Chlorobaculum parvum NCIB 8327: one gene and its partner. Each later gene encodes a partner of the first gene's protein in a complex. Links are inferred from orthologs where the notes say so. Each region holds a gene or a part of one and is shown in the gene's direction. Other genes may lie near its edges. The genes, in order: smc and CPAR_RS00470.

Evidence for each region.
Region 2: the proteins of smc (region 1) and CPAR_RS00470 are in contact, whole or in part, in a crystal structure (PDB 3ZGX), measured with the Bacillus subtilis proteins. The link is inferred for Chlorobaculum parvum NCIB 8327 from one-to-one orthologs.

What each region holds. Positions count from the first base shown.
Region 1 is NC_011027.1:512,782-521,440, reverse strand. The notes cover bases 1,474-5,578. They hold smc (chromosome segregation protein SMC), read left to right. Parts: upstream 1,474-1,826; coding sequence 1,827-5,378; downstream 5,379-5,578. Other genes in these bases: CPAR_RS02485 (HAD family hydrolase), read left to right, coding at 5,381-5,578; folP (dihydropteroate synthase), read left to right, coding at 1,474-1,716. In the rest of the region: CPAR_RS02500 (site-2 protease family protein), read left to right, coding at 1-804; more of folP, read left to right, coding at 811-1,473; more of CPAR_RS02485, read left to right, coding at 5,579-6,082; transcription antitermination factor NusB, read left to right, coding at 6,092-6,586; nth (endonuclease III), read left to right, coding at 6,602-7,246; CPAR_RS02470 (hypothetical protein), read right to left, coding at 7,335-7,793; pabB (aminodeoxychorismate synthase component I), read right to left, coding at 7,879-8,659. UniProt on the Bacillus subtilis protein: Required for chromosome condensation and partitioning.
Region 2 is NC_011027.1:100,445-107,755, forward strand. What follows is about bases 2,781-5,537. They hold CPAR_RS00470 (segregation and condensation protein A), read left to right. Parts: upstream 2,781-3,673; coding sequence 3,674-4,402; downstream 4,403-5,537. Other genes in these bases: CPAR_RS00465 (tetratricopeptide repeat protein), read right to left, coding at 2,781-3,266; CPAR_RS00475 (DUF1015 domain-containing protein), read left to right, coding at 4,423-5,537. In the rest of the region: CPAR_RS00445 (TIGR01777 family oxidoreductase), read left to right, coding at 1-147; CPAR_RS00450 (RNA recognition motif domain-containing protein), read right to left, coding at 229-501; CPAR_RS10875 (hypothetical protein), read right to left, coding at 732-872; CPAR_RS00455 (ammonium transporter), read left to right, coding at 918-2,249; CPAR_RS00460 (P-II family nitrogen regulator), read left to right, coding at 2,261-2,602; more of CPAR_RS00465, read right to left, coding at 2,721-2,780; more of CPAR_RS00475, read left to right, coding at 5,538-5,706; tRNA (adenosine(37)-N6)-threonylcarbamoyltransferase complex ATPase subunit type 1 TsaE, read left to right, coding at 5,703-6,146; tRNA (adenosine(37)-N6)-threonylcarbamoyltransferase complex dimerization subunit type 1 TsaB, read left to right, coding at 6,156-6,833; rsfS (ribosome silencing factor), read left to right, coding at 7,022-7,311. UniProt on the Bacillus subtilis protein: Participates in chromosomal partition during cell division. May act via the formation of a condensin-like complex containing Smc and ScpB that pull DNA away from mid-cell into both cell halves.

The sequences.
Region 1 (8,659 bases):
GGATTCCTGACCGTGCACGAGTTCGGCCACTTTTTCACGGCCATGCGCCATCGCCTGCGAGCGACCCTGCCCTACTACATTCCCATTCCGCCGTTCCCGAATTTTCTGAATATCGGTACGATGGGTGCGGTGATTCGCATCAAGGAGCCGATCAGCAGCACGCGCATTCTGTTCGACACCGGCTCGGCAGGGCCGCTGGCCGGATTCACGGTCGCCCTCGGATTGCTGGTGTATGGATTCCTGATGCTGCCTCCAGCGCCGTACATCACGCCGGTCGCCACCCTGCCATCACCGCATGGCACGCTCGTTTTTGGCAAGAATCTGCTCTTCGTCCTGCTCGAATCGTTTTTTTCTTCGAAAGCCGTGCCACCGATGACCGAGCTGTACCGCTATCCGTTTCTTTTCACCGGCTGGCTCGCCTGCTTCGTGACCGCGCTGAACCTGCTGCCTGTGGGCCAGCTTGACGGCGGGCACGTAATCTATGCGATGTTCGGCGACGCAGGGCACCGCAAAATCGCCAACGGGTTCCTGATCGCCATCATCATCCTCGGCCTCCCCTCATTCGCCGTGGAGCTGGCGGGCATCTTCCTGCCCTCGCTGACCTTGCCGATTCCGGAGTCTGTGCTCCGGCACTCCTGGCCGGGCTGGATTGTGTGGGCGTTCATCCTGAAACAGTTTATCGGCACACGCCACCCGGCAGTCTCGGTTCGCCAGCGCCTCTCGATGGGGCGTACCATCGCCGGATGGCTCTGCATCGCCCTGTTCGTCCTGACCTTCACCCCGATGCCGTTCGACATTCTCTGATCCGCCATGACCAACTCCATCGACAGCAACCGCTACCGGCTCGATTGCGCCGGAAAGATTCTCGACCTTTCGACCCCCGCCATCATGGGCGTGGTCAACCTGACGCCTGATTCGTTTTTCGACGGCGGCGTGTACGGTTCGACCGGCAATGAGGCGCAGCTCGAACGCGCGCTGGAGTCGGCGATGGCGATGGTGCACGCCGGAGCGGAGATCATCGACGTGGGAGGCGAATCGACCCGCCCCGGAGCCGACCCGGTCAGCACGGAGGAGGAGATAAGGCGAACCGTACCGTTTATCGAACTGCTGCGCAAGCGCAGCGGCGTGCTGATTTCGATTGACACCTACAAAGCCGAGGTGGCCAACAAAGCACTCCTCGCCGGAGCCAACATTGTCAACGACATCTCCGGCTTCAGCTTCGATCCGGCGATGCCGGAGGTATGCGCACGGCACCAGAGCGGCGTGGTATTGATGCACACCCCAGCACGGCCCGACAGCCTGCGCTGGAGCCAGGAGACCGGCGCAAAAGACGAAGAGGTGATGAGCCGCGTAACCAGCTTCCTGCGCCGCTCGGTCGAGCTGGCAACAAGCTACGGCATCGAGTCGATCGTGCTCGATCCAGGGTTGGGATTCGGCAAGAGCGTCGAGGAGAACTACCGGCTGCTCGCGCGGCTCGACGAGCTGCACGAACTCGGGTGGCCGGTGCTTGCCGGGCTTTCGCGCAAGTCGTTTCTCGGCCAGGCGATCAGGCGCCCCGGCGAGGACGCGCCACCGCCGTCGGAACGGCTCTTCGCCACCATCAGCGCCAACACCATCGCGCTCATGAACGGCGCGGACATCCTGCGCGTGCACGACGTCAAGGCCGCCGTCGAAGCCCGCGCCATCGTGCTCGCAACCCGCCGCGCTTCAGAGTGATCGGCGTAAACGCTCCGTTGTCCGGTTCGTCGATTTTTTGTTAACTTTCGTCCGACAGCGACGTTCGCTCGGACGCCGTCGCTCTTTCGGAGACCGTTAATACCCCGTTCATGTACCTGTCGAAAATCGAACTTTTCGGTTTCAAAAGCTTCGCCCACAGGGTCAGGATACACTTCGACAAGGGTCTCACCGCCATTGTCGGGCCGAACGGGTGCGGCAAAACGAACGTTGTCGATGCCATCCGCTGGGTGCTCGGCGAGCAGAAATCGATGCTGCTCCGCTCACCAAAAATGGAGAGCATCATCTTCAACGGCACCAAACGGCTCAAACCTCTCAGCTTCACCGAGGTCTCCCTCACCATCGAGAACACGCGCAACGTCCTGCCGACCGAGTACACCGAGGTCACCATCACGCGGCGCCTCTATCGCAACGGCGACAGCGACTACCTGCTCAACATGGTGCCCTGCCGCCTCAAGGACATCCTCGACCTCTTCGCCGACACCGGCATGGGCAGCGACGCCTATTCGGTTATCGAGCTGAAGATGATCGAGGAGATCATCAGCAACAAGAGCGAGGAACGCCTGAAGCTGTTTGAAGAAGCCGCCGGCATCACCCGCTACAAGCAGCGCCGCAAGCAGACCTTCCGCCAGCTCGAAAGTGCCTCGCGCGACCTGGCCCGCGTGGATGACGTGCTGGCCGAGGTGGAAAAGAAGGTGCGCTCACTCAAACTTCAGGTACGCAAAGCCGAGCGGTACAAAGAGATCAAAGAGGAGCTGCGAACGCTCGACCTGACCCTGTCGGCGCTCTCGATGGACGAGCACCTGCAAAAGCTCAAGCCGCTGCTCGACTCCATCGCCGCCGAGGAACGCCAGTGCCACGAACTTGCAGCCACCATCGCCAAACTCGACAGCTCACAACAGGAGTCCGAACTGCGACAGCTCGATCTCGAACGAAAACTCGCCGAAGAGCAGAAGGAGCTGAACGCCACCAACCAGCTCGTGCACACCCTCGAAAAGCAGTTGCTGCAGGAGCAGGAGAAGCAGAAAAGCCTGCGCCAGACCATCGACAGGCTGAACTATTCGATAGCCGATAAAGGCCGCCGAAGGCTCGAACAGGAGGCGTTGTCAAAGGAGTTGTCCAAACGGAAAACGCCGCTGGAGGAGGCGTGCGCAAGCGCTCTCGAAGCGTTCGAGAAGCTCAAGCAGCAGGAAGCGGCACTGAACTCGGCGCTCGACGAAGGCCGGAAGCGACTGCACGATGAACGCCGTTCAACCGCCGAGCAGCAACAGGCGATCAACAAGCTGAACCTCACCCGCCAGTCGCTCCGCACGCGCAAAGAGCACCTCGAAGGCTCGCTCGCCCGGCTCGAACAGCGCAAGCGCGAGCTGGAGCAGTCGCTCGAACGCTTCGAACCCGACAGGCTCCGCACCTCCGGACAGCTCGAAGAGAAGCTGCGAACGCTCGAAAACCTCAAAGAGGAGGAGGAGCGCCTGCTCCAGCGCAGGGCAAGCATGTCGGAAGAGGTTGAAAAACAGAAAGAGGAGCTGCTGACCCGCAAGAGCGAGCACAACCACCTGAACAACCAGATCAGGCTGTGCGACTCGATTCTCGAAAAGTTCGAAGGCCTGCCCGAAGGGGTGGCATTCCTCGAAAAGCAGCGTGACGGCAAACCGGGACTCGGCTGCCTGTCGGATCTGATTTCGGTCGAAGAGCGCCATAAAAAAGCACTCAACGCAGCCTTTGGCGAAAGCCTCGGCTACTACCTCTGCCACACGCTCGACGAGGCAAAAAAGGCCATCTCGAACCTCACCAGAGCCGACAAGGGCAAGGTGCACTTCCTCGTGCTCGACATGATCGCCAACGGCAACGGTATCGACTACGCCGAAATCGAAGGTGCACAACGGGCGGTCGATCTGGTGCAGGGGCCGGACGAGCTCGCCCGAGCGTTACAGCTGCTCCTGCAGCATCGCTACGTGGTGGACAATCTCGATACCGCCGAACGCCTTGCCGAACACCACCCCGAAGCGCTCTTCATCACTGCCAGCGGCGAAAAGTTCACGCGGCGCGGCGTACTCTTCGGCGGCAGTCCCAAGGGCAGCGACAGCCTGCGGCTCGGCAAAAAGGCCGAACGCGACCAGTTGCAGCAGAACATGAACGAGGTGGTTGCCAACATTGCCGAAGCCGAAAAAACGCTGACGGAACTCCGGAACGAGCTGAACGCCATCGATCCGCAAAAAATCAGACGAGAGGCCTCAGCGGTCAACCAGGAGATCGCCGCGTTCGAAAAAGCGCTTGCCCGGTTCGAAGCCGAAGAGCGCTCGGGAGCCGACCAGATCGAACGTACAGGCAAAGAGATGGAGGCTATCAAAGCGTCGATCCGGACAGCGGAAAGCGAGCTGGAGAACCTGCTACCGGAAATCCGCCAGCTCGAAGAAAAGCTTGAGCACGGCCAGCAGGAGGTGAACACCATGCAGGAGGCACTCTCCGCAGAGGAGGAGCGCAGTCGGAAGCTGCACGCCGAGCTTCAGGCGCAGCAGGGCCGCTTCCGCGACGCGCAGCTCGATCTCGAAAAACACAGCTTCAAAGCTGAAGCCTGCCAACAGGCAATCGTCACGCTCAGCGACGAAATCAGCGGCATGCAGCATCAGATCGGACGTGCTGAAAAAGAGATCGAGGTGCTCGGCCAGGCCATCACCCAGACCGCCGCCGAACATGAAAAAACGCTGATTGTCTCGGCAAAACAGCAACAGGCGCTCAACGAACTGGAGTCCTCATACCGCGACCTCCAGACCAAAAACCATGACGCGCTGTCCAACCTCCGGGATCTGCGGCGCAAGCACGACCTTTCTCAGCAAATGCTCTCCGAGTTCAGCAACAGTAAAGTCAAACTCGAGCAGGGCATCAACCATCTGCAAACCACAGTCATGGAGCGCTACGGCGTCGAGCTCGACCCGATCCCGGCGCACCTGCCCGAAGGGTTCGATCTCGAAAAATCGAAGGAGCGACTCGCCTACCTGCAAAAACAGAAAGAGCAGTTCGGTGGTGTGAACGAACTGGCGCTGGAGGAGTACGATGCCGAAAAGGAGCGCCTCGACTTCCTGACTGCTCAGAAAGAGGATCTGGTCAGCGCCGAAAAGCAGCTCAGGGAGACCATCGAGGAGATCAACCGTACGGCGCTCGAAAAATTCCGGGAAACCTTCGACCAGGTGCGGAAGAACTTCATCCGGATTTTCCACGACCTGTTCGACCCTGAAGACGAGGTTGATCTGTTGATCCACACGGCGGAGGACGATCCGCTCGAAGCGCACATCCAGATCGTCGCCAAGCCGCGCGGCAAGAAGCCACTGGCCATCGAGCAGCTCAGCGGCGGCGAAAAAGCGCTGACCGCGCTGTCGCTGCTGTTTGCGATCTACCTGGTCAAGCCGAGCCCCTTCTGCATCCTCGACGAGGTCGATGCGCCGCTCGACGACGCCAACGTCGGGCGTTTCATCAAGCTTCTGAAAAAATTTGAGAATAACACTCAATTTATTATCGTTACGCACAACAAAAAGAGCATGGCCTCGTGCCAGGCACTTTACGGCGTCACGATGGAAGAGGAAGGAGTTTCAAAACTCATTCCGGTCAAGATCGAAAACGCACGCTCTGAGGAAACAGCATCCTGATTATGTCCCGCACACTTGTTCTGTTCGACATCGATGGAACCCTTCTGAAAGTCGGAAGCATGAACCGACGCGTGCTGGCCGACGCGCTCATCGAGGTGTACGGCACCGAAGGCAGCACCGGCAGTCACGACTTCTCCGGCAAGATGGACGGGGCAATCATCTACGAAGTGCTCTCCAACGTCGGACTCGAACGTGCCGAAATTGCAGACAAGTTCGATAAAGCCAAGGAAGCCTACATCGCCCTTTTCCGCGAACGCGCACGGCGTGAAGACATCACCCTGCTCGAAGGGGTACGCGAACTGCTCGACACCCTTTCAGTTCGAAGCGATATCCTGCTCGGCCTGTTGACCGGCAACTTCGAAGGCTCGGGACGCCACAAGCTCAAACTCCCGGAGATCGACCACTACTTTCCGTTCGGCGCCTTCGCAGACGACGCGCTCGACCGCAACGAACTTCCCCATATCGCGCTCGAACGGGCCCGGCGCATGACCGGAGCAAACTATTCCTCCTCGCAAATCGTTATTATCGGCGACACCGAACACGACATCCGTTGCGCGCGCGAACTCGATGCCCGCTCGATCGCCGTAGCGACCGGCAATTTTACGATGGAGGAGCTGGCCCGGCACAAACCCGGAACGCTGTTCAGAAATTTTGCCGAGACCGATGAAGTTCTCGCCAGCATCCTTACACCAAAACACTCTTAATTCCGCATCATGAAGACCTACCGACGGCAGCTCAGAGAAAAAATCATTCAGGCGCTTTACACGCTTGAACTCCGGGATGTCGATACCGACTCGGCGACCAACTGGCTGCTGACCAAGGAGATGGCAGACGACCCGAACGCGATGAAGTTCTTCAACCACCTGATGAAAAGCATCATCGACCATCGCGAAGAGATCGACCGACATATAGCCAAGCACACCTTCAACTGGGACATGAACCGCATTGCGATCATCGACAAAAACATCCTGCGCATGGCCCTTGCCGAAATCCTCTACTGCGAAGACATTCCGCCGAAGGTTTCGATCAACGAAGCGATTGAAATTGCCAAGAAGTTCAACAGCACCGAAAAGAGCAGCAAGTTTGTCAATGGCATTCTCGACGCCATTTTCAACGACCTGAAAGCCGAGGGACGCATCCAGAAGTGCGGACGCGGCCTGATCGACCACACCGAGTCGAAGATGCAGAAGTCGGAAAGCAACCGCTAACGCGCGCCAAAAGCCATGAGCATGACCGTCCCCGAAAAGATCGCCTTCATCGACAAGGCGCTCACGGCCGTCTGGCCGAACCCGAAAAGCGAGCTGGACTACGAAACTCCGTTCCAGCTTCTGGTGGCCACCATCATGGCCGCGCAGGCGACCGACAAAAAGGTCAACCAGCTCACGGTCGAACTGTTCAAAGCCGCACCCGACGCCGAAGCGATGAGCCGCATGGATGTGGATGACATCAAAACCATCATCCGTCCGATCAACTACTACAACAACAAGGCGAAAAATATTCTCGCTATGAGCCAGCGGCTTGTCGATGAGTTCGGCGGCGATGTTCCGGCTTCACGCGAAGCGCTGGAAAGCCTGCCGGGGGTTGGAAGGAAGACGGCCAACGTGGTGCTGAGCAATGCATTCGGCGTGCCGACCATGCCGGTCGATACGCACGTGCACCGCGTCTCGAACCGCATCGGCCTCTGCAAAACCTCGAAGCCGGAACAGACCGAAGAGGCGCTACTCAAAATCATTCCCGAATCGAGAATGATCGACTTCCACCACTACCTCGTCCTGCACGGACGCTACACCTGCAAGGCAAAGAAGCCGGAGTGCAGCAAGTGCCCAATCATCGAAGCTTGCGACTGGCCTGAAAAAGTGCTTTCGTAGTCACAAAACATCAAGGGCGACCAACTGGTCGCCCTTGCCGTCAAGAGCAACAAGCGCTCTTTTCCATTCTTTTGTTCGCTTCTTTCTCTTACGGCAACTCGATCTTTTTATCCACGGCATAAAGCCACTCGCACTCAGGGCGATTCCGGGTACCAGCCCAGAGTTCGATCGTAATCCCCTGATTGGCTGTGGCCATCGAGGTGAAAATTTCGATCTGGTAGTACAACTCGTCAAGCAGGTCAGCCCAAGCCTCGTCGAGCGGATGCTCTTTCTCGGCATACTCCTCACCAGCTTCGATTGCCGGAGTTCCAGCCTTGAACCAGTCTGAGAGACAGAGATAGCTGTCGGGCATGAGGCAGCCGCCCCGGAAGGTCCCGCGGGGATGCTTCACGCCGGGGATCTCGACCCAGAACTCAAGACGCGCATCCGGAGTAAGCTGACCATCGCCGGAAAGCTTTTCCAAAAGCTGGGTGACCGTATCTTTGATGAGTCGCTTGCTCTCGTCGGAAAGTTCGAGCATTTTGAAATTCGGCGTGTGGTCTCTCATGGCTGGAGGAGGTTAGCGGTTGCTAAAACGATTTCTGGTATCAATATACGGCGCTGCTGGTTGCGCTTCAACCTCTGAGAAGCGATCATTCGGAAATATCGACCTCGGCACGGCGCATCCCCCGCAGAGAATTGCAGATCAACACGATCTCGGCACGGCGAAGATCGTCGAGGGTAAGCGATCGTTCTTTGATCCAGGGACGAGTGCGCAAGAGGTAACGCCGGAACACGCCGTTGAGCAGCCCGGATGATTCGGGTGGTGTAAACCAGCTACCGTCGATCCGAAGCAGCACATTGCTGATGGCCCCTTCGGTCAACTCTCCACGCTCGTTCAGGAACAGCACCTCGCCAAATCCTTTGCCCATCGCCTGCATCAGCGCCTGATCGTAGCGATTACGGGCCGTCGTCTTGTAATGAAGCAGCGAATCGGCGGAATCGACCCGTTCGCTGGCGATGCACACCCGGACAGAGTTGCCGGACAAGTCGAGCGTAAATGGCTCCGATTCCACCAGCACGTCGCCGTTGTGGCCAAGCGTCAATCTGACGCGGTGACGACCGCCAAGCGCCCGAAGCTCCTCCGCCTTTGCATCCAGCTCATCAAGCACGGCACTCTGGTCAACCTTGATCCCAAGCGCTTGTGCCGATGCAAAAAGCCGGTCGAGATGGTCGTCGAGCAGCAGATAGTCGAATCCATTCCACTGGATAGTCTCGAAAATGCCAGGGGATGATGGAACAAGTCCGGAGAGAATCTCGGTCTTGAGCATACACTCCCGGAACTCCTGCTGCGGCTCCGAGTCCCAGACGATACCGCTGCCAGTGCCATACACGCCGCGCCGTCCCTGTAGCTCGATAGTTCGGATCGCCACG
Region 2 (7,311 bases), 410 kb from region 1 along the record:
GCTGTTCAGGTACTCATGGGTGAGGGTGCGGAGTATGCCGTCAAAGGGCAGAACGTCAAGCCCGAGTTTCTTCAGCAGCATGGCTTTTCGTTTGCCTGGGCCCACCTGCATGATGCGCTTGCCGATCTCATTTCCAGAAAGATTTGAAGTTCCGGAGAGGCATAAAAAAAGCGGGCCAGGCCTTGTGAGCCTGCCCGCATGAGCTTTTTGACGAGAGAAAAACCGCTATTAGTAGCGCTCTCTTCTCATCGGCCTCTCTTCGCGCGGCCTTGCCTCGTTGACTTTTATGGTGCGGCCTTTGAAGTCTTTGTCGTTCATGGCGTCGATCGCTTCACGAGCCTCGCCGTCGTTCGGCATATCGACAAATCCGAAGCCTTTGGAACGGCCTGAAAACTTGTCGGTAATGATGTTGGCGCTGTGCACCTGCCCGAACTCAGAGAACGCATCGCGTAAGTCATCTTCCGAAACGCTGTACGGCAGATTGCCAATGTAAATATTCATTGTGGGACGGTAGAAACATGTGCTTCGATAGAGAATTTCGCCATCGGATAACCAAAGCACCAATCATCCGTCAAGCGATCAGCCAACCACTGGCTAATTAATTAAGATGCAATTTACCTCAATAAACTATCCTTTTCAAAAAGAAAAACGTTTCGGCTTGATTAATTCTTGATGTTTTTTAAGCCGGACAAGTTCTCTTTTTTCTCCTTTTGCGTTCCCTTTCTCTCTCTTCAAGCCTCTTTTTTCATTTCATCTTCTTCGGCCAGAAAAATTCCTGAATGTCGGTTTTTCCGCCTTTTTCTACTATTTCGTAAGAAAGTTGCTTGTAATTCTTGTTTCGCCTTAAATGAATCGTTATTATCAACACTCATTCATAAAATTTTTAGGATTTATTAATCGAATAAGACGGGATGTTTATGGGTAACAAACTGAGATCATCACTGCTTGTTCTGTTTGCGCTGATGATGGCTCACAATACCGGATGGGCTGCCGAAAGTGTGACTTCGGATACCGGTACGACGTCATGGATGCTGACTTCCACGGCACTGGTGTTGCTGATGGTGCCAGGTCTGGCCATGTTCTATGGTGGCCTTGTCCGGACGAAAAACGTTCTTGGTACCATGATGCACAGCTTTGCCGCTATGGTGATTATCGGCGTGATCTGGCCTGCGGTGGGTTATGCGCTGAGCTTTGGCCCCAATATTCTTGGTGGACTGGTTGGCTGGAACAGCGACTATTTCATGTTGCAGGGTATCGATAACGCGATTATGGACAGCCATATTCCTGAATATGTATTCGCCATGTTCCAGGGCAAGTTTGCCATCATCACTCCGGCGCTGATTGCCGGTGCGTTTGCCGAGCGTGTCAATTTCAAGGGCTACCTTCTGTTCATCGCGCTCTGGAGCATCGTGGTCTATACGCCGATCTGCCACTGGGTGTGGGCTGCTGACGGCTTTCTGTTCAACCTCGGTGCTGCCGGTGCGATCGACTTCGCAGGTGGCACGGTGGTTCATATTTCGTCCGGTGTTACGGCGCTGGTTGCCGCGCTGTACCTCGGCGCCCGCCGTGGTTACCCGAGGAATGTGATGCATCCGAACAATCTGGTCATGACCCTGATGGGCGCCGGTCTGCTTTGGGTTGGCTGGTTCGGCTTCAACGCCGGCAGCGCCATTTCGAGCGATCTTGCCACCGCCCGTGCCCTGACCGTGACCCAGATGGCCGCCGCTGCCGGTGCGTTCACCTGGATGATGGTTGAGCTCGTTCACTACGGCAAGGCCACCAGTCTTGGCGTGGCATCGGGCATTCTTGCCGGTCTGGTTGCAATCACTCCGGCCGCCGGGGTTGTGCCGCCTTTCGGTGCATTCGCGCTGGGCGCCATTGCTGCTCTGATCTGCTACATGGCCATTACGCTCAAAAACAAGCTCGGTTACGATGACAGCCTCGATGCGTTCGGCGTGCACGGTGTCGGTGGTATTGTCGGCGCTCTTTTCCTCACCTTTTTCATTCGTCCCTCCTGGATGGCCGAGGCTGCTGAAGCTGCCGGCGGTTCCTGGACGGTGTGGCAGCAGCTCGGTGTTCAGGCTACGGCGGTGGGCGTTACGGTGGTGTTTGCCGCTGTCGTTTCGCTGGTGCTGCTGGTGATTGTGGAAAAAACCGTCGGTTTGCGTATCGGCGAAAGCGATGAAATGTCCGGCCTTGACCACAGCATGCACGGTGAGCAGGGATACGGCCTTATCAATCCTAACTGATAGAAAACAGTATGAAACTTATTACCGCTATCATTCCTCCGGACAGGCTTGACCACGTTCGCGAAGCGCTGATACAGGCCGATATTACCAGAATTACGGTCAGCCGCGTGAGCGGCCACGGCCGCCAGGAGGATATCGAGTATTATCGTGGCCAGAAAATCGCTCCGAACCTTATTCCGAAGGTGCGTCTGGATATCGCCGTCAACGATCAATATGTCGATACCACCATCGATACCATCATCGAAGCCGCGCGGCATGCCGCTGGCAAAATCGGCGACGGCAAGATTTTCGTTACGCCGCTGGAGCAGTGCATCAGGATCAGGACTGACGAGCGCGGAGGAAGCGCTATCTGAGCCTTGATTCAGCACGGTTCGTGCACCGATTATCTAATGAAAGCAGAAGCCGCCGGGAGACAGACGTTCTCCGGCGGCTTCTGCTTTTCAGCTCAAATGCGTTCAGGCTTGGCGGTGTTCATGGTTTCGCTTCTCGCCAGCTGGGCGAAAGGAGGTCGAGCCATTTTTTTGCATCGGTGTCACCGCGCCGGGCGGCCTGGTGTAAATCTTTGAAAGCACCGGTGCTGTCTCTGCTCTTGAGGCGGGCGACGGCTCTGTGGAAATAGGCTGCTCCCATTTTCCAGTCGATCTTCAAGGCTCCAGTGAAGTCGCTGATCGCTTCGGTGTGACGGCCTGCGATGTCGTTGACGATGCCGCGATTGAAGTAGCCGACGGCCCGGAAGTAGGGATCGTCCTGCTCGATAAGGATGGTGTAATCGTCGAAGGCCTGCTGTAATTGCCGCATTTTCTGCCATGCCGCACCCCGCATCTGGTAGGCCATGATCATGCGATCATCTTTGTTGATGGCTTTGGTGTAAAGGCGCACTGCCTCTTCCAGCTCTCCAGCTTTTTGCTTTGAGAGCGCCTGGTTGTAGTACTCCTCGGCCGATTGTGCCGCGCACGGCGAGGCGAGCGAGGCCAGGATGGCGAAGGCAAGCATGGGTGTAGCAGCACGGCGCTTCATAAGGAAGTGATCGAATGAATGGAGGGTGTTTTATGGATTGGTTCCGAACACCGATAACGGCATCGGGTGGCAACAAGTTCGCATCCCGGTTTGTCGGGGATTCCGGTTTCCGTGCTCCGTTTGCTTTGCTGTCGAACTTCCTGAGCGTCAAGTGGCGCGGGAGAGTTCGGCGTTATTGCGGCAAACGAGGGCCGTCGGGGTAAAAATACCGATCGTGGTTCAAAAATTTAAACGGAAAGTCTTTACCTTGTAGGGGTACGCGGAGAGCTGCGGCGCTTCGGATTGGCCTTCCGTCAAGGCCGGCGCTGTATGGCGATCTCTTGAAAACGGTAGCATCGCCTTACTGAAAGCTCTTCAGAAGGCATCGTTGTCTGCCCACATCTCAATTCGAAATCAACAGGTACTGCATGTTCCGCATCAGTCTGGAAGAGTTCGAAGGCCCGCTCGACCTTCTCCTGTTTTTTATCAAGCGTGACGAGCTTGACATCTACAATATTCCGGTTTCAAAGATTACCGGCGACTTCATCGCCTACATCCATGCCATGCAGCGGCTGAATCTTGAGGTCGCCGCCGAGTTCATCTACATGGCCTCGATGCTCATGAGCATCAAGGCGCGAATGCTGCTTCCTCGTCCGGAGCCCGAGGCTGGCGACGATGGCGAGTTCGACCCGAGAACCGAGCTGGTGCAGCGGCTCCTCGAATACAAGCGCATCAAAGAGGGGGCTTCCGAGCTTGAGTTGCTGGGTCTGGATCGTGAGCGGATGTTTCCGCGCGGCGTGTTCGAGGAGCTGGAACCGGAGGTGATCGACGAGATGGACGAACCGGTCAACCGTCCGACGCTGTACCACCTCATGCTGGCCTACCAGTCGGTGATCGACAACATGCCGAAAACGAGGACGCAGAACGTTTCAGACGCGCCGGTGACCATCGAGCAGCAGAGCGCCCTCATCATGACGCGCCTCGGTGAGCGGGTGCAGGTTTCCTTCACCTCCCTGTTCGATGAACTGCGCGAGGCGATTGTGATTGTCGTCACCTTTCTGGCCGTGCTCGAATTGTGTCGGAACAATAAAATTTCCGTCATCATCAAGGAGGGGGTCAACGATTTCTGGATTTCACAGCGAGAGCCCGTCGATTAACCGCCTAAACCCATAAGCCCATGCCCGAGATTGTGCCGTTCAAGGGGATTGTTTACGGCCCCGATGTCGCCAGCGAAGCCTCGAAGCTTATCTGCCCGCCTTACGACGCCATATCTGCCGACCTGCAGCGAGCGCTGTACGAGAGTTCGGATTACAATGCGGTTCGTCTGGAGTTGCCTGCCGAAGCCGACCGCTATGCCGCTGCGGCAGCCCGGCTCCACGAATGGCTTGCCGCATCGGTCCTTGTGCAGGACGATGAGCCCGCGCTCTACCCCTGCTTTCAGACCTTCGAGGACGAGCAGGGCGTAAGCCGCACGCGCAAGGGGCTGTTCGCTGCGCTGCGACTGTATGAGCCCTCCGAGCAGAAGGTGCTGCCGCACGAGCGGACGCTTTCCGGGCCGAAGGCCGACCGGCTGAAGATGTTTCGTGAGACCAAGGCGAACCTCAGCAGCATTTTCGGGCTGTATGCCGATCAGTCCCAACGCACCGACAAGCTGCTATATGAGTTCGTCGAAGGGCGCGAGCCGGTTCTCGATGCCGAGTTCGACGGGGTGCGGAGTCGCATGTGGCGCATGAGCGATCCGGCGCTGATCGCCCGGTTCGCCGCCAAACTCGATGCGCTGAAGGTGTACATCGCCGACGGGCATCATCGCTATGAAACCGGGCTGGCGTACAGGAACGAACGGGCTGCCGCCAATCCCGGCCATACGGGGCGTGAGCCTTATAACTATATCATGGCCTATTTGTCGAACATCTACGACGAGGGGCTGCTGATCCTGCCGATTCATCGCCTGGTGCACGGACTGGAATCGTTCGATCCCGAAGCTTTCATCGCGAGTCTCGATCGCGCGTTTACCGTCTGGGAGCTGCCCGGCAGGGGGGCGCTCGACGAGTTTCTCGCCACCGGCGGACAGCAGCCGTGCTACGGAATTGTGCTGCCGGAGATGGTGCTCGGCGTTTCGCTCGATGCGAAGCCTTCGGAAGTGTTGTCGGGGCCGGTGCCCGAGGCGTTGCAGGGGCTCGATGTGGTGGTGCTGCACGACCTCGTACTTGGCCAGATGCTTGGCATCGAGGCCGAGGCGGTCGAGAAGGAGAGCAACCTGACCTACGCCAACCGTATGGATGAGGTGTTTGACGCCGTTGCGTCGGGCAAGGCGCAGGTCGGCATCGTGCTTCGACCAACCGGAGCCGAGCAGGTGATGTCGGTCTCGCAGTCGGGTGAGGCGATGCCGCAGAAATCGACATGGTTCTATCCCAAGGTGATGACCGGCATGGTGTTCCGCTCTCTGGAGGGGGATGCATGATGGCTCAGGAGATGAGGGGCGAGTTTCTGTCGCATTCGGCTGACGAGACCCGCGAGTATGCGCGGCGGTTCGCTTCCGGGCTCGGGCCGGGCCAGACGGTTTGCCTGACCGGGACGCTTGGCGCGGGCAAGACCGAGTTCATGCGGGGCATCGCCGAAGTGTTCGGCTGCGAGGAGCAGCTCTCCAGCCCCACCTTTTCGCTGATGAATATCTACGAGGGCTCGATGCGTGGCCGCCCGGTCGAACTACACCATTTCGACCTGTATCGGATCGAATCGGAAAAGGAGCTTGACGCGGCGGGGTTCGACGACTATCTTTCGGGGCCGTTTCTGTCGGTGGTCGAGTGGGGCGAGCGTTTTTCGTCGCTCGACCGGCGCTACACCCGTCGGGTGGAGCTGCTCATTACCGGCGACGAGCAGCGGAAAATCGTCATCAGTTGAGTTGAGTCCATGAAGATTCTTGCCATCGAGTGCACCCACGGATTTGCCAGCGTCGCGGTCAGCCGAGACGGCACCATTGTTGAACAGCGCCTCGCCGAGTGGCAGAAAACCGCCGAAGCGCTGGTGCCGCTGGTGATGCAGGTTATGGCGGAGGCGGGGATTCCGTCCGCCGCTGAACTCGATGGCGTCGCGGTCTCCTCCGGTCCCGGTTCGTTCACCGCCCTGCGCATCGGCATGTCGGTGGCTAAGGGAATCGCTTTCGGTGCGGATTTGCCGCTCTTGCCGGTTCCTACCATGATCGCGCTGGCTTCCGCAGCCCTGCCGCATACCGAGGCTGCCAACCTCGTGCCGGTTATTCCATCCAGGGCAGGCGAGTATTTCGCGGCGATCTACCGGCGCGACGGCAAAGCGCTGACCGAGATCGAGAACTTCCGTTGCGATGCCGCCAAATTGCCCGGTCGTCTGGCTTCGCTTGGCGGAGCGTTCGTCATTGTCGGGCGGGGTGTCCAAACGCTTGCCGATGAGGTTCCGCAGCTTGCTTCCCGCTGCATCGAGGCTTCGTTTTTCACCGCATCTGCGCTGTTGCCTTTTGCCGAACAGGCGTTCGCGGCAGGCGGTGGCGAATCGAGCACCGATGCGACGCCCGAGTATCGCCAGGCGTTTGTGCCCAAACAGGCGCGCTCATGATGCAACCTGTGTTTTTTCTTTGACTTGCATGGTTTCAAAAGAACGTATCGTCCGATGTAACTATTTTGTAAAAAAGCATTTCAATTTCTCATTTGCCCATAAATAAAGGTGTTCAAACGAGCCCATTATTGACTATATTATGACGCGGGAATGCTTCTCGCCAGAACGATTTTTTATCATCAAAACGGATGTTTATGTCCCGTTCGGAACATGCCGCCTCTTCCGGGGTTGAAGCCCGCGAAGTGGCTATGAGTGAACTGCTTGCCAGGAGAGTTGCTGAATTGTCGCTTGAAAAGAAAGGTGAAGAGGTCAAGATTCTTGATGTTCGGGGCCTGACGAGTGTCACCGATTTTTTTGTCATTATTACCGCCGACTCGGAGCGAAAGAGCAAAGCTATTGCCGAGTTCATTGTCGATGAGCTTCGCGAAGAGGACGAGCGCCCGGCGCACGTCGAGGGGCTCGATACGCTTCACTGGGT